2 linked regions of the Noviherbaspirillum saxi genome follow. Each later gene encodes a partner of the first gene's protein in a complex. Links are inferred from orthologs where the notes say so. Each region holds a gene or a part of one and is shown in the gene's direction. Other genes may lie near its edges.

Region 1 (8,742 bases):
CATGGATCAAACACCCGAGGTGGAGACCATCATCGTCAAAAGCGCAGAGCCGCCTGAAGGCGTGGGAGAGCCGGGTACCCCGCCAATCGCACCGGCAGTGGCGAATGCGGTTTTCAAGTTGACCGGAAAGCGCTTGCGCAGCCTGCCGCTGAGGCTTGCCTGATCAGGCTGCCGCTTGTTGCAGCAGCACGCGCAGATTGCATATGCGCTGCCACTCGGACCGTTCCGAGGATGCTTGCGATTCCGACTGCAATTCGGCCGTCGTTTTTTCAGCCTGGGCATGGATCAGCCGGTCGGCCAGTTTGAGGTCCGGCAGCACAGTCCCGAAAAATGCGACAGTATCTCCATGCTGCATGAGCAGTGTTGGAAAATTTTCCACGTCGATATCGCCGATGAAATCGGACTGGTCTTCGATATCGATCCAGGCAAAGCGTTTGTCAGGATGCCGCGCCGCGAGTTTTTCAAAACTGGCGCGGTAGGACTGGCAGGTATCGCACCAGGCGGCGCAAAGGCAAACAATCACCCAGTCATCCTGATCCAGCCATTGAGCCAGTTGGGCGCGATTGTGATTGTCTAATATGAAGCCGGTCCAGGACATGGAAGCGAAAACAGATCGAAGTCGGCCCTTATTGTAAGGGAAGGACGCGCGTCCCGCTTGCCGCTGCGAATGCCCGGGCAAGGGCTTCAGGCAGTGGTATTGATGTTTTGGCCAAGATGGGGCGGCAGATTCGGCCCCTGGACCGGGGGCAATGCGGCCAGCAAGGTCGCGGCGTTGCTGGACTGGATATCCATTGCTTTTCTGAGAACGGCCACGCTGACCGCTTCCTTGGTGGAGGTTGTCGCCATTGTTGTGGCAAGACTGGCGATACTAGAGACATCCATAAAATTTTCCTCCTCGATTGCACTCATTAACGACACGAATGTCGCCATCTTTAGCCTTCGCGGCGCGGTAAAATAGGGCATGCGTACCATTCTCGCCATTGAAACATCATCCGAGCTTGCTTCCGTCGCCTTGTCGCATCAAGGTCGCGTGATCGCAAGGGATACCGCCGGGGTGCAAACCCATTCGCAATCGGTCCTGCCTATGGTGCAGGCCATTCTGTCTGAAGCCGGCCTTCCTTTATCCCGCTGCGATGCAATCGCGTTCGGGGCGGGGCCGGGTTCGTTTACCGGTGTCCGGACCGCATGCGGCGTCGCACAGGGACTGGCTTTCGGCGCCGATCTGCCGGTCGTGCCGGTAATTACGCTGCAAGCGATGGCGCAGGCATGCCGTGATGCCTGCGGCGCCTCTGATGTATTGGCGGTTCTGGATGCACGGATGGAAGAAGTTTATTGGGCTCAATACCACTTCGACAACGGATGGGTCACCGTAGTCGAACCCGGCCTGTCGCCTGCGTCGGCGGTCGTTGCCACAGGCAATGTTGTTGCCTGTGGCAATGGTCTCACGGCCTATGCGGCAGTGTTTTCCGCCCTGCCGTTCGCAGCAGACGCATGCATGAATATCATGCCGCACGCCACACAAGTGGTGGCATTGGCGCAACATGAACTGGCGGCAGGGCGCGCCGTCCATGCGCGCGATGCCCAGCCGGTCTACCTGCGCAACAAGGTAGCCCTGACCACGGCCGAGCGCAGTGCCCGGACGGCCGCATGAGCGCCGTATATCGTGTAACAGCAACATCGCCGGACCTGTCTACCCTGCGTTTTGCACCGATGCAAGTAGCGGATATGCCGGATGTGCTTGCCATCGAAAACGATGTCTATCCTCATCCGTGGACGCGAGGCAACTTTCTGGATTCGCTATACAACGGTTACGATACCTGGACCCTGCGCGAGGAGTCCGGCCAACTCGCAGGATATTTTCTGATGATGCCTATGGTCGATGAAGCGCACCTGCTCAATATCAGCGTGCGGCGCGACCTGCATGGCCGAGGCGTGGGACGCATGCAGCTGGACAAGGTGGTCGAGCGGGCACGCGAAAAGGCGATGCAATCGATACTATTGGAAGTGCGCCCGTCGAACCAGCGTGCGCTTGCGGTGTACCAGCGATACGGGTTCGTCGAGATCGGCCGGCGCAAAGGCTATTACCCGGCAGCGGATGGCACGCGAGAAGATGCAATCGTAATGAGGTTTCCCTTATGACGGCGAATGTACGACGCCGCGCGGCGTTTATCGATGAAATGGGCATTGGTCCGCTATGGTCCCGCCGCAATGCACCTGAAACTGCAGCTGAAACCGCCTTGCAACCGGATACCGCCGAGCCGGCAGTAGAAGTCACGAAGGCATTTGCACCGGTAATGGAAGCATGGCCTGAAGAGACAGCGACGCTGGAATTGCAAACCAAGGTGACGCCACAGGCACCGCCGGCGCGCGAGGTCGCTCACATGGACTGGGTCGAACTCAAGACCAGCGTTGCCGGTTGCGTCAAATGCGGGCTTTGCCAGGGGCGCACCAACACGGTATTCGGCGTGGGCGACGAAAAGGCAAAATGGCTCTTTATAGGCGAAGGCCCGGGCCGCAATGAAGACCTGCAGGGTGAACCTTTCGTCGGTCAGGCCGGCAAGCTGCTGGACAACATGCTGCGCGCCGTGGGCTTGCGTCGAGGAGAAAATGCCTATATCGCCAATATCGTGAAATGCCGGCCTACCGATGCGAATGGAAAAGACCGTCCGCCGACGGCTGCAGAAACTGCTGCCTGCCTGCCTTATCTGGAGCGTCAGATTGCGCTGATTCAGCCCAGCGTGCTGGTCGCGCTGGGCAAGACCGCTGCATTGTCGCTGCTGGCATTGGACCCAGATACGCCCGTGTCGCGGTTGCGCGGCAAAGTGCACCGATATGCGGATCGGCCCCTGATCGTGACCTATCACCCGGCCTACCTGTTGCGCAATATGATCGACAAGAGAAAAGCCTGGGAAGATCTGAGTCTTGCCATGACAACGTATGCCGGCCTCGACTGAGCCGCAATCTTTCCTGCATCCCAGCCATCAGGAACAGTTCCATCAACGCTGGAACCACCTGACTGACCGGCATGTACGCACGCTTGCCTGGCTGCTCGATGCGCCGGACCTGCTCGATGCAACGGCGCCGGAATGGAGCGGACGCGTAGCCAGCCTGGGCCCGGTCGACCAGCGCACAGCCGAATGGCTGGCGCAACTCGACAGCAGTCCGCAAGCCTTGCATGCCTATCTGGGGGTGCAAGCTTTCACACGGCTCGGTCGCTATGCGGAAAAGCTGATGGCTTACTTCCTGGAGTCGCGCAATGATCTGGTCGCCCATGGTGTGCAGGTGCGCATGGGCAAGAATGCAACGATAGGCGAGTTCGATTTTCTGCTGCGTCAGGGAGAAGACCTGGTGCATTGGGAATTTGCGACCAAGTTATATCTGCTTGAGTCCAGCGGCCGTGGACACAGGGCCGATTATTTTGTCGGGCCGAATCTCGCCGATACCCTGGGTGCGAAAGTGCGCAAGATCATGGATCAGCAATTGACCTTATCGCAGCATCCCGCTGCGCAAGCGCATCTGCCGGAACCGATCGCGCGTGCGCAGGCCTTGGTCAAGGGATGGCTTTTTTATCACGGACAAACGCCGCTGGCGGCACTGCCGGAGGGTATCTCACTTGCGCATTGCCGGGGCTTCTGGTGCCCGCTTGAAGAGACAGCAGGGCTAAAGTCCGAGCGCTATGTCGTGCTGCCGCGTCTCGACTGGCTGGCGCCCGCAAAAACGCGGCATGAGGATGCTGTCGATTATGCGGAGCTCCGTCTGATGCTGGAAACCCATTTTGCCGGCAATACGTCGCCGGTGCTGGTGGCTTTGTTGCAGCCGTGTGGCGACGTGCTGCTCGAAATCGATCGCGGTTTTATCGTGCCCGACGACTGGCAGCGTCGGGCGGCAATACGCATTGCTAAAGTTAGCTGACAGCGTCGGCTCAGTTCAATGCTTGTGTTCGCCGATCAGTGACAGCGAATCATGTTCGCGCTGGTTTGCCGCGTGCTTGCGCATGGCAAGCAGCATGGTGCCGGACACAAACAGCCCGAAGAGGACAATCACAATATTGATGTCCAGGTTAAGTTTCACCATCAGCGCATACAGCATCAGCATCGTCAGCACCGACAGGTTTTCATTGAAATTTTGTACAGCGATCGAGTGACCTGCGCTCAGCAGCACGTGGCCGCGGTGCTGGAGCAAGGCATTCATCGGCACCACAAAGTAGCCTGACAGGGCTCCGACCAGGATCAATAGCGGATAGGCAAGCCACACCGTATCGACCAGGGTCATGCCGATCACGATCACGCCCATGATCACGCCAAGCGGCATGACGCTCAGAGAGCGCTTGAGCGGCACGAAGCGTGCGGCGGCTGCGGCGCCGGCAGCGACACCGACTGCAAACACGCCCTGCAGAATTGCCGCTTTATCGAGCGGCATGTGCAGAGATTTTTCCGCCCACTTGAGAACAATGAACTGCAAGGTCGCGCCGGCGCCCCAGAACAAGGTGGTCACGGCCAGCGAAATCTGGCCGAGCTTGTCTCTCCATAGCGTAGTGAAACAGACGGCAAAATCAGCGATCAGTTTGATCGGATTGCGTTCCTGGTGCGGGTAGCGGGCGCCTGTATCGGGAATCTTCAGATTGAACAAGGCGGCCGCAACATAGGTGACCATGATGACCGACAAGGCAGCTTCGGCTGCGGTATCGATTTGCGTATTCAATATGGGGAAATCGAATGCAAGCAAGGCACTTGAAATGTGTGTATTGACGAGCGCACCGCCCATGACCGTTCCAAGGATAATGGAAATCACGGTCAATCCCTCGATCCAGCCATTCGCCGCGACCAGTTTTTCAGGCGGCAGCAATTCCGTCAGGATGCCGTACTTCGCAGGCGAATAGGCCGCCGCACCGAAGCCGACCACTGCGTAGGCAAACAGTGGGTGGACGTTGAAAAACATCAACCCGCAACCCGCTATCTTGATCAGGTTGGTGACAAACATCACCCGGCCCTTCGGCAGGGAGTCCGCGAATGCGCCGACGAAAGCGGCGAGCAGAACATACGACAGCACGAAAAACAACTTCAGGAGCGGCGTCATCCACGCCGGAGCCTTCATGGTTGTAAGCAGTGCAATAGCTGCGATAAGGAGAGCATTGTCGGCAAGCGATGAAAAAAACTGCGCCGCCATGATGGTGTAAAAACCGCGATTCATCCGCATATTGAGGTGTACCCGTGTTTCTGGACTGTCTCCGGCTTGCTTTATACCATGAAAATATGTGCCCGAAGCTGAATTGATGACGGGCGTCAAAGCCTCGTCCGGTAAAATGGAGCAGCGCAATAGAGCACAGCCCCTTCCATTTGACATCCCATGCCTAGACCCTTAGTCGCCACCATTCATTCCTCAGCTTTGCGACACAACCTACGCGTCGCCAGACAATCCGCGCCCCACGCAAAGATATGGGGAATAGTCAAGGCGAACGCCTACGGACACGGGCTGGAGCGAGGCATGCGCGCATTCGCGGAGGCTGATGGCCTCGGTTTGATCGAAATCGATGCTGCACTGCGATTGCGCGAACTTGGATGGAACAAGCCGGTTCTATTGCTGGAGGGGTTTTTTGATGAGTCCGACTTGCCGGAACTCGCGGCGCGCGACATACAGTTTGCCATTCACACGGATGAACAGATCGACATGCTTGGGCACGCGTCTTTGTCCTCGTCTGTCCATGTTCATTTGAAAATGAACACCGGCATGAACCGGCTGGGGTTCGCCCCCCATGCATTTCGCGCCGCCTATGAGCGGCTACGGACCATGCCGATCGTCCGCGGCATTACGCTGATGACGCATTTTGCCAATGCAGACGATAGCCAGAATGCATGCATGCCGCTTGCCGAACAGGTAAAACGATTCAAGAATGTTACCGACGGCCTGGATGGAGAGCGCAGTCTTGCCAATTCAGCCGCCGTGCTGAACCATCCTGAGGTTGCGGCTGACTGGGTCAGGCCGGGCATCATGCTGTACGGGGCGACGCCAGGCGGCCAGAGTGCCGCCGAATTCGGCTTGCAACCGGCGATGACGCTTGCCAGTCAAATTATAGGCATCCAACGAATAGAGCCCGGAGACCCGATTGGCTACGGCAGCCGATTCGTTGCCGAAAAAACCATGACCGTCGGCGTGGTCGCCTGCGGCTATGCCGACGGCTATCCGCGTCATGCGCCGGCCGGCACACCCGTTATTGTCGACGGAAAGCGAACTCGCATTGTCGGACGCGTATCAATGGATATGCTCAACGTCGACCTGACCGATGTGCCCGGCGCCCGGGTTGGCAGCAAGGTTGAATTATGGGGCCGGAATTTGCCTATCGATGAAGTGGCAAACGCGGCTGGCACGATCGGTTATGAATTGATGTGTGCGGTCGCGCCGCGCGTAGCCGTTATCGAAGAAGAATAGACTACCAGCAGACTGACATGGCTAAACAAAAAACCAACTACACCTGTACCGAATGCGGCGGTGTGACCAGCAAGTGGGCCGGGCAATGTCCGGCATGCGGTCAATGGAACACCCTGGTCGAGACCGTGGTGGAAACGGCGGGTAACCGGTTTTCGGGGCAGCATCAAGGACTTGCGCAAACCTCGCCCGTACTCAGTCTTGCGGATATCGAAGCCATCGACGTGCCGCGTTTCGGGACCGGCATCGACGAATTCGATCGCGTGCTGGGCGGCGGCCTGGTGGCGGGCGGGGTGGTCCTGATCGGCGGCGATCCCGGCATCGGCAAATCGACCCTGCTGCTGCAGGCGCTTGCCAATATGTCAAAGATAAAAAAGACCTTGTATGTGAGCGGCGAAGAGTCCGGCGCGCAAATCGCCTTGCGCGCCAAGCGTCTTGCCGTCGATGCCAAAGACCTGCAATTGCAGGCCGAAATCCAGTTGGAGAAAATTCTCAATACGCTGGCCGAGCACAAGCCCCAGGTTGCCGTCATCGATTCGATCCAGACCATCTATTCCGACGCACTGACATCGGCGCCGGGATCGGTCGCCCAGGTACGTGAATGCGCCGCGCAATTGACGCGGGTCGCCAAGCAGTCCGGCATCACTATCATCATGGTGGGGCATGTGACCAAGGAAGGCGCGCTGGCAGGACCGCGCGTGCTGGAGCATATCGTGGATACGGTGCTGTATTTCGAAGGCGATACGCACTCGAGTTTCCGGCTGGTACGGGCATTCAAAAATCGCTTTGGCGCGGTCAATGAGCTCGGCGTGTTCGCGATGACCGAGAAGGGCCTGAAAGGCGTGTCCAATCCTTCCGCGCTGTTCCTTTCGCAGCACGACAATCAAGTGCCGGGCTCCTGCGTGATGGTGACCCAGGAAGGAACGCGTCCCTTGCTGGTGGAAATCCAGGCTCTGGTCGACACCTCGCATGTGCCTAATGCACGACGCCTTTCCGTCGGCCTTGAGCAGAACCGCCTCGCCATGTTGCTTGCAGTCCTGCATCGCCATGCCGCCATCGCCGCATTCGATCAGGACGTGTTCATCAATGCGGTGGGCGGCGTCAAGATTACCGAACCGGCGGCCGACCTGGCCGTGCTGCTGGCGATTCATTCATCGATGCGCAACAAGCCCTTGCCGCGCGGTCTTGTTGTATTTGGCGAAGTCGGCCTGGCCGGCGAAATCCGTCCCGCGCCGCGTGGCCAGGAGCGGCTGCGCGAGGCGGCAAAGCTGGGATTTTCGATTGCCTTGATCCCGAAAGCCAATGCGCCTAAGCATGCTATCGAAGGCTTGAAAGTCATTGCGGTCGAACGCATTGACGAAGCCCTCAACCGGGTGCGCGACGAAGCTTAAGGTTTGCTGCCGAGGATGCGTTTACTGGCGCAAAAAAGCTGCTGCCTGTACTCCGCTGCGTATGGCGGCCTCCAGCGTGGCAGGATAGTCGCCTGCGGTGTAGTCTCCGGCCAGTACGAGACCGCGTATGCCGGTGTCGTTCAGCGGGCGCGTCAGCCCCGGTCTGCAGGAAAACGTGGCGCGTTTTTCTGAAATGACCTTGACCCACTTCGGAGACATCAGTTCCTGCTTGCCAAAGACCGTCGCAAGCTGCGCGGTCACATCGCGTGCCAGTGCATCATTTCTCTCGGCGATTGCGGCCGACGATGCGCTGATTACCACGGCGAGGAGGCCGGCCTGAGTCGGGTCGAGCTGCCCGCGATCGAAAACGAACTGACCCCAGCAGCGGGACCGCTCGTCATCTGCCAGCGCAAAGAATGGATGCTCCAGCGATAATGCCGCGCCATACTGCAGATAGCATGTCGTGATCGGCTCATGTTCCAGGGAGTCAAGCAGTGAGGTATCCATCAGCGACGACAATAAACGTGCTGCCTGATGCGCCGAGGTTGCCACGACAATCGCATCAAATTCCTCGCCGCCGTCCTGATGACAGACCTTCCAGCACGACCCGTTCGCTTGCAAAGCCGATACCGTCGTGCCGTAAGCGACGCGCGCTCCGTGTCGCTCGATAAATTCAACAGCGCGCTTGGGAAAAAGAGTTCCGAGATCAACCCGGGGAATCAGCATGTCGGACGCGGCACGGCGCGCTCCCAGGCTGTCACGCAATACGTTGAGAAATACCTGGGCGGAAGCCCGTTCCGGCGGCGTGTTCAGCGCCGCAATGCATAAAGGCTGCCACATTAACCGGATCAGTGTCTCGGTCTGATCGAACCGGCGGAGCAGTTCATCGACGCTGCAATCGACGTTCAGACGCCAATCCATCCAGCGC
Region 2 (8,706 bases), 1.1 Mb from region 1 along the record:
GGAAATCGCCGCCTTCCGGACGATTTACGATGCGATCGTAGCCGAAGGCGAACAGCTCAATCCCGAAGCGAACCAGTCGGTCAACAAACGTGGCCGCGCCAAGCAGTCCATTGCATTCAATTTGCTGCGGCGCTTGCGTCAACATGCCGATGCGGTGCTGCTCTTCATCAGCAACCTTGCCGTCCCGTTCACCAACAACGTTGGTGAGCGTGCCGTGCGCATGCCCAAAGTGAAGCAGAAAATCTCCGGCTGCTTTCGCACCGTCGTCGGCGCCGAAAATTTCTGCGTCATCCGCTCCTGTCTCGACACGCTTCGCAAGCAAGGCCACCGTATGCTCGACGTACTGCAACGCGCCTTCCATGGAAACCCTATCCAAGTCTTCGCGTAGCTGCTGAACAGTCACGATAATTAAAAGCCGTTCGCGTGCGGTTACATGCATCAAGTTAGGTAATATGCCTCTCCCCGTCATCCCCACGAAAGTGGGGATCCATAAGCCGCTTGCTCAATGCAGCGATTTTACTATCCGTACTTGAAGCGCAGCTTCAGCATGGATACTCGCTTCCGCGGGTATGACGGCGATGGGTAGAGTGCTTGCATGATCGTAAGCACCGCGTGCAAACTTACGCCGCTTCCTTCACCGGATGCGCCTGCCGGTGATACAGAAATTCCAGCACCGCACTCCGATACTCGATATACAGCGCATCATGCGCCAGCGCCACGCGGTCGCGCGGACGGTCCAGGCGCACGTTGACGATATCGCCGATGGTTGCGGCCGGACCATTGGTCATCATGACGATCCGATCCGACAGCAGCACTGCTTCATCGACATCATGCGTGACCATGACCACGGTCGAGTGGGTCTTCGCAACGATCTTCAGCAACTCATCCTGCAGATGCGCGCGGGTCAATGCATCCAGCGCACCGAAGGGTTCATCCATCAGCAAGACCTTGGGTTCCATCGACAGCGCACGCGCGATACCCACACGTTGCTTCATGCCGCCCGAGATTTCATTCGGACGCTTTTGCTCTGCATGCGACAAGCCGACCAGCGCCAGCGCGGCCAGGGTACGCTCCTTCAGCTTGGTCTTGCTTTCGGTTGAGCCAAACACCCGTTCCACCGCCAGGTGCACGTTTTCATAGCACGTCAGCCATGGCAGCAGCGAGTGGTTCTGGAACACCACGGCGCGTTCCGGCGCCGGTCCGGCAATCTCGCGATTGGCGCACAGCAGCGCGCCGTCGCTGGCGCGCAGCAGTCCTGCAATCAGATTGAGCAGGGTCGACTTGCCACAACCGGAGTGCCCGATCAGCGTAACGAACTCGCCCTTCCTGACCGTCAGGTTAATGTCGCGCAGCGCATGGAACCTGCCCTGCTTGGTGTTGAACACCATTTCGGCGTTCTGGATATCGATGAATTTGCTGTTGTTGTCCATGATGTTTTCCAATGCCGGTTAGCTGCGTACTTCTTCGTAGGTGAATGCCTTTGCGAGGGCGACCAGCGCCTGTTCCAGCAGCAAGCCGACAACGCCGATGACGACAATCGCAATGATGATGTGCGGCACGTTGAGGTTGTTCCACTCATCCCACACCCAGAACCCGATGCCCACGCCGCCGGTCAGCATTTCTGCCGCGACGATCACCAGCCATGCGGTCCCGATCGCCAAACGCACGCCGGTCAGCATGTACGGCAATACCGAGGGAAACAGAATCTTGGTGACGATCTTCCATTCGGACAGATTCAGCACCTTGGCGACGTTCATGTAATCCTGCGGGACGCGCTGCACGCCGACCGCGGTATTGATGATCATCGGCCAGATCGAACAGATGAAGATCGCCCAGATCGCGGCGGGATTGGCGGCCTTGAATACCAGCAGGCCGATCGGCAGCCAGGCCAGCGGCGACACCGGCTTCAGCAGGCTGACGATGGGATTGAACATGCCTGCCAAAAACTTGAAGCGCCCGATCATGAAACCCAGCGGAATGCCGATTGCCGCCGCCAGGCCGAACCCGGTCGCCACGCGCTGCAGCGACAACAGCAGATTCCAGCCTATGCCCTGGTCATTCGGTCCTTTTTGATAGAAGGGATCGGAAAACACATGAATCGCTTCCTGCAAGGTCACCATGGGCGACGGGAAGCCGCTGTTTTTGGCGGCAACGATTTCCCACACCAGCACCAGCAGCGCGAGACCGAAAATCGGCGGCAGCACGGCCAGGAAGAAAGGTTTGAACGACAGCTTTCTTGCCGCCGGCTTTGCCGCGGTTACGGATGGGCGCGCCTTCGCGTGCTCCTTGGTGTCGGCTTTCATCGGCGGCGACTCCGAGACCGGCTCTACCGGTGTGTTGAGGACATTGTTCATGACTGCGCTCATAGTGGGCTCCGGTATAAGAAATCAGGCTTTGATCTTGAAGGATTCGGCATAGGCTTTCGGGTTCTTGCCGTCCCAGACCGTGCCGTCGATCAGCTTCGACGTGCGCATCGGATCTTTCGGCAAGCTCACCTTGGCCATGTTTGCCGCTTCCTTGTAAAGGTCGATCTGATTGATCTGCCTGGCGACCGCAAGATAGTCGACATCTTCCTTGAGCAAACCCCAACGCTTGTGCTGGGTCAGGAACCACATGCCGTCGGACAGGTACGGAAAGTTCACCGCGCCGTCGTTGTAGAACTTCATGTAGTTCGGATCATCCCAGGTCTTGCCCAGGCCATTCGAGTAGCGGCCGAGAATGCGCTGGTTGATGACGTCGACCGAGGTATTCACATACGACTTGTCGGCGATGGTTTCAGCCATCTTGTTCTTGTTGGACAGGCTGGCGTCGATCCACTTGCCGGCTTCCAGCACCGCAGCCGTCATCGCGCGTGCCGTGTTCGGATACTTCTTGACGAAGTCCGCAGTGGTACCGAGCACCTTTTCCGGATGGTCTTTCCAGATGTCCTGCGTGGTCACGCCGGTGATGCCGATACCGTCGGCGATCGCACGATGGCCCCATGGCTCGCCCACGCAATAGCCATCCATGTTGCCGACCCGCATGTTGGCCACCATTTGCGGCGGCGGCACGGTAATGATCTTTGCATCCTTCATCGGATTGATGCCATGCGCGGCCATCCAGTAGTACAGCCACATTGCGTGGGTGCCGGTCGGGAAGGTTTGCGCGAACGTGTATTCGCGCTTGTCGGTCTGCATCAGCTTGGCAAGCGATGCGCCGTCGACCGCTCCCTTGTCGGACAGCTTTTTCGACAGTGTGATCGCCTGGCCATTGTTGTTCAGTGTCATCAGCATCGCCATGTCCTTCTTCGGGCCGCTGACACCGAGGTGTACGCCGTAGATCAAGCCGTACAGCACATGTGCTGCATCGAGTTCGCCATTGACCAATTTGTCGCGTACGCCTGCCCACGAAGCTTCCTTGGTGGGTGTGATCTTGATGCCATATTTCTTGTCGATGCCGAGTACCGATGCCATGACGACCGAGGCGCAATCGGTCAATGGAATGAAGCCAATCTTGACCTCTTCCTTTTCCGGCTTATCGGAACCGGCAGCCCATGCACCCTGAGTGGCCAATCCACCGAATGCGCCGGCTGTTACTGCTGCGCCCGCCTTGATGATGCTGCGGCGGGTCAAATTTGTTTTGCTTTCTTTTGTTGTCATGATTTCCTCATGCATGATGTCGAAACCGGCAAAAAGAAAGGCGTCCGGTCACAGCAAGCCAAGCTCGCGGTGAACGGACGCCTTTGTCCAAAAACGAGATGACCATCTTTGGTCAGCTCGTTGTTACTGATCGGTGCGCCAGCATTGGCGCGCCAGTATCGTTTGCAAGCCCTGTGCCAACCCGGAATTCAAACTTGGTACCGGATTTGATCCAGATCAGGCCCGGTTTCGCACCCGGATTGTGCGGCGCATTAAATCAGGGCGGAGCGCGTCACAATTCGGGGCCCGGTCTTAGCGCACTTACAAGAGCAGATCGGCAACATCGATCATGCGCTGCGCCACTTCGGACAACTTGAGGTTCTTGTCCATCGCCAGACGGCGCAGCTTGCGATAGGCATCGTCTTCCGAGCAGTGATGCCTTTCCATCAACAAACCTTTGGCGCGCTCGATCACCTTGCGCTCGGCCAGCTTGATCTTGGTTTCCGAGAGCTCGTGCCGCAATTTCTGGTCGACTTCAAAGCGCGCAAGCGCAACGTCCAGCACGGTCTTGACGCGTTCGGCCGACAATCCCGCGACGACATAGGCCGATACGCCGGCTTCTATCGCGGCATGCATCTTTTCCTTGTCATTGTCTTCAGTGAAGCAGACGATGGGGCGGCGCTCATTGGCGGTCGCGGCAACGACCTTCTTCAATGCCGCATCGGATTGTTCATCGACGATAATCACGTCGGGCTGCAGCTGCGCGATCTGTTCTTCCAGATCGGCGTCCGGCGGCAGCGCGGCCAGGATGTTATAGCCGCCTTCCAGCAATCCTATGCGCAGCGCCCGGGCACGCTCGGCCTGGACCTGCGCGGCGACGTCGGCCCCTTCGGGCACGACTAATGAGTTGATTACGACGATTTTCAGCTGTTTGGGATCGCTCATGATTAGCCTGTGATGGACTTCCATTAAAATAGAGCTTTGCAAGAACCTTGCCATCCTTCACTTCCCTTCATGATCGTTCTCGGCGTCGAATCCTCCTGTGATGAAACCGGCCTTGCGTTGTATGACACACAACGCGGCCTGCTTGCGCATGCCCTGTATTCGCAGGTCGCAATGCATGAGGAATACGGCGGCGTAGTACCCGAACTGGCGTCGCGCGACCATATCCGGCGCGCCATTCCCCTGCTTGAACAAGTGCTGACGCAGGCCGCGCTGCCGCGCAATGCAGTCGATGCGATCGCCTATACCCAGGGCCCGGGTCTGGCAGGCGCATTATTGGTTGGGGCGTCGATCGCATGCGGTCTCGGCCTGGCGCTGGATCGGCCGGTCCTGGGCGTACATCATCTCGAAGGTCATTTGCTGTCGCCGCTGCTCGCGGGCGACCGGCCGGATTTCCCGTTTGTCGCCTTGTTGATTTCCGGCGGCCATACGCAGCTGATGCGTGTGGACGGTGTCGGCCAGTATGAATTGCTGGGCGAAACCCTGGATGATGCGGCGGGTGAAGCATTCGACAAGTCGGCCAAGCTGCTCGGCCTGGGCTATCCGGGCGGTCCCGCGATTTCGCGATTGGCCGAATTCGGCGATCCCGGCACCTATCAGTTGCCGCGCCCGATGTTGCATTCAAAAGATTTGAACTTCAGCTTTTCCGGCTTGAAGACTGCAGTCCTCACGCTGGTCAAGAAACAGACCGTCAATATCTGCGAGCAGGACAAGGCCAATATCGCGCGGGCATTCGTCGATGCGATCGTCGACGTGCTGGTCGCGAAATGCCTGGCGGCGCTCAAGCAAACCGGCCTGAAGCGGCTGGTGATCGCGGGCGGCGTCGGCGCCAACCGGCAATTGCGCGAAGCATTGAATGCGGCTGCGCAGAAAAAGCGCTTTCGCGTCTACTATCCGGAACTTGAGTTTTGCACCGACAATGGCGCGATGATCGCGTTTGCCGGCGCGATGCGTCTGCAAATCAATCCTGATGCCGCAAAACGCGAGTATGCGTTCAATGTGCGTCCGCGCTGGCCGCTGGATGAACTGCGCGTGGTTTAGCGATTCAAACCGTAGCAGGCGCGTGGGACGCGGATTCCCACAGTTCTTTCTTTCCGGACGGTGCGCCGCAATTACCTTGCATCATGTTGATGTGCGGCATTACTTCATTCGTATCATCCTGCCCGATCCATAACAGCGTAAACTCCGTATCCAATCCTGTCGCATCCTGCGACCCGAATAATTCTGCGAGCAATCCATGTCCGACGCGTCTTTCCCTTTATTTTCCGACCTGAACCTGAGCGAGCCTTTGCTACGCGTGCTGAAGGAGCTGGGCTATGAGTCACCGTCGCCAATCCAGGCGGCCACGATTCCCATCTTGCTGGGCAACCGCGACGTGCTGGGCCAGGCGCAGACAGGCACCGGCAAAACGGCGGCTTTTGCCCTGCCCGTGCTGGCCCGCATCGATATCCGGCAAACCGCTCCGCAAGCCCTGGTGCTGGCGCCGACGCGTGAACTGGCGATTCAAGTGGCAGAAGCCTTTCAACGCTACGCCACGTATATCCCTGGCTTTCATGTGCTGCCGATTTATGGCGGCCAGAGTTATGGTCCGCAGCTGAGCGCATTGCGGCGCGGTGTGCATGTCGTGGTCGGCACGCCCGGCCGCATCATCGATCATGTGGAAAAAAACTCGCTGGACCTTTCGCAGATCAAAACGCTGGTGCTCGATGAAGCCGATGAAATGCTGCGCATGGGCTTTATTGACGACGTCGAAACCATCCTGCAACGGACGCCGGCTTCGCGCCAGACCGCACTGTTTTCGGCCACCATGCCTTCGGCGATCAAGCGCATCGCGCAAACCTATCTGCGCAATCCGGCCGAAGTCACCATCGCTGCCAAAACAGGCACCGCCGACAATATCCGCCAGCGCTACTGGCTGGTCAGCGGCATGCACAAGCTCGACGCGCTCACGCGCATCCTGGAAGCCGAGACCTTCGACGGCATGATCATTTTTGCGCGCACCAAGCTGGGCACGGAAGAGCTAGCCGGCAAATTGCAGGCGCGCGGGTTTTCCGCCGCCGCGATTAACGGCGACATCGTGCAGCAGCAGCGCGAACGGACTATCCAGCAGCTTAAGGATGGCAAGATCGATATCCTGGTCGCCACCGATGTCGCCGCACGCGGCCTTGACGTCGAGCGTATCAGCCACGTGATCAACTACGATGTGCCCTACGACCCGGAAAGCTATACGCATCGCATCGGCCGCACCGGACGCGCCGGACGCAGCGGCGAAGCAATCCTGTTTATCGCCCCGCGCGAACGCAACCTGCTCAAGACCATCGAGCGCGCGACGCGCCAGCCTATCGCGATGCTGGAATTGCCGACCATTCAGGCCGTCAACGACGTGCGTATCGCGAAATTCAAGGATCAGATCAGCGCCGCTCTTGCGGCAGGCGGGCTCGACCTATTCCAGTCGCTGATCGAAGATTATGAGCGCGAACAGAATATCCCTGCCATTGAAATCGCTGCCGCACTCGCGAAACTGGCGCGCGGCGATGTCCCGCTGTTACTGGAAAAAAACCAGCGCGAGCCGCAGGGCGAACGCTCCTGGGCGAGCGACAAGCCCAGCCATGGCAGCAGGTTTGAACATACCGAGCACAAGGGACAAGCGGAAAGATTCGGTCGCCAGGAACACAGAGATCACACCGAGCGGCCTGCCTTTCCCCGCAAGGAGCGCATTGTTCGCCAGCCCGATGCCGGCATGGCGACCTTCCGGATTGAAGTTGGCCACGCACATGGGGTCAAACCGGGCAATATCGTCGGCGCCATTGCCAACGAAGCCGGGCTCGATTCCAAACACATTGGCCGCATCGAAATCTATGACGATTACAGTACGCTTGATCTGCCCGACAGCATGCCTGCCGAACTCCTGAATCAGCTCAAGACCGTATGGGTGGCCGGCCAACAATTGCGCATCAGCCGCGATGGCGAACCCGCAGCAGCGCCGGCAAAACCTGCGTTCAAAAAAGCACACGTCTCCGACAAGCCGGATGCCAGTGATGCCGCCATGCCCGCCGCGCGCCCCGCACCCAAGGAGCGCACTGATCGAAAAAACAAGCTCGCCGTAAAGGCATACCGTATCGAGGTGGGCCATGCGCATGGCGTCAAGCCAGCCAATATCGTGGGCGCGATTGCCAACGAGGCGGGGCTGGAGGCCAAATACATCGGCCGTATCGAGATATTTGACGACTACAGTGTGCTGGATCTGCCGGACGGCATGCCAAAGGAAGTGTTTGAACAGTTACAAACTGTAGCGGTGGCCGGACGGCCGTTACGCATCAGCCAGGTCGGCGGGGCAGCGCCTGCGCAAGACAAACCCGCCGGGGCAAAAATCCCATTATCCGTGCCCAAAAAAGGCGGGGACAGAAGAGTGAATGAGAAAAATTCCGGCGACAAATCCTCGTTCAAACGAACGGGCGGTGTCGGAAACCGCTCTGCCGATACGGCAAAAGCGAAGCCAAAATCGCATCGCAAAGGTGTGAAGCCGGCGTGATGCCGTGTATGCCGGTTTGCGGGGAGACGACCGGCCGTTTTTTCTCAATCGCCGGTGGGCGATAGCTGAAACGATTTCACCCGGGTCCAGCCGCGCAGATACTCCGCCAGCTTGGGCGTATTGCTGGCATCCGTGGTCTGGATCACCATCCTGTACTCGAACGAGTCGCCGTCTTCGGCGACTCGGTAACTCATGTTGGCGATCGAAAAGCCATGCCGATGCAGCAGGGAGCGGATCTCTTCTTCCGGCACGGTATCGTCGCGGCCGAAACGGATGGAATGATGCGCATATGAATGCGAAGGCATCAGCGCCTCGATGCGGCGGAACAGCGAGAGGATGCCGACCGTCAGCAGGGTGGCGAGGATCGCCGGGTAATAGAAGCCGATGCCGATCAATACCCCGATCGCAGCAGTGATCCAAATTGAGGCCGCAGTGGTCAGGCCGCGTACGCTGAGCCCTTCCTTGAAAATGACACCGGCCCCAAGAAAGCCGATACCGGTCATGATGCCCTGCGCCATGCGCGTCGGATCGGTGCGCACCGTGTCCATCGGCATG

The links.
Region 2: the proteins of tsaB (region 1) and tsaD are in contact, whole or in part, in a solved structure (PDB 4WQ4), measured with the Escherichia coli proteins. The link is inferred for Noviherbaspirillum saxi from one-to-one orthologs.

Annotation. Positions count from the first base shown.
Region 1 is NZ_QYUO01000001.1:1,681,281-1,690,022, forward strand. What follows is about bases 1-2,806. They hold tsaB (tRNA (adenosine(37)-N6)-threonylcarbamoyltransferase complex dimerization subunit type 1 TsaB), read left to right. Parts: upstream 1-961; coding sequence 962-1,651; downstream 1,652-2,806. Other genes in these bases: D3871_RS07925 (xanthine dehydrogenase family protein molybdopterin-binding subunit), read left to right, coding at 1-163; D3871_RS07930 (thioredoxin family protein), read right to left, coding at 164-598; D3871_RS07935 (YjfB family protein), read right to left, coding at 685-882; rimI (ribosomal protein S18-alanine N-acetyltransferase), read left to right, coding at 1,648-2,139; D3871_RS07950 (uracil-DNA glycosylase), read left to right, coding at 2,136-2,806. In the rest of the region: more of D3871_RS07950, read left to right, coding at 2,807-2,954; D3871_RS07955 (DUF1853 family protein), read left to right, coding at 2,938-3,912; lysophospholipid transporter LplT, read right to left, coding at 3,928-5,190; alr (alanine racemase), read left to right, coding at 5,347-6,426; DNA repair protein RadA, read left to right, coding at 6,444-7,814; hydroxysqualene dehydroxylase HpnE, read right to left, coding at 7,836-8,742. UniProt on the Escherichia coli protein: Required for the formation of a threonylcarbamoyl group on adenosine at position 37 (t(6)A37) in tRNAs that read codons beginning with adenine.
Region 2 is NZ_QYUO01000001.1:2,815,376-2,824,081, forward strand. What follows is about bases 3,876-6,645. They hold tsaD (tRNA (adenosine(37)-N6)-threonylcarbamoyltransferase complex transferase subunit TsaD), read left to right. Parts: upstream 3,876-4,631; coding sequence 4,632-5,660; downstream 5,661-6,645. Other genes in these bases: D3871_RS13300 (ANTAR domain-containing response regulator), read right to left, coding at 3,939-4,562; D3871_RS13315 (DEAD/DEAH box helicase), read left to right, coding at 5,857-6,645. Outside these bases: tnpC (IS66 family transposase), read left to right, coding at 1-388; D3871_RS13285 (ABC transporter ATP-binding protein), read right to left, coding at 621-1,430; ntrB (nitrate ABC transporter permease), read right to left, coding at 1,449-2,366; D3871_RS13295 (CmpA/NrtA family ABC transporter substrate-binding protein), read right to left, coding at 2,388-3,638; more of D3871_RS13315, read left to right, coding at 6,646-8,151; D3871_RS13320 (MgtC/SapB family protein), read right to left, coding at 8,196-8,706.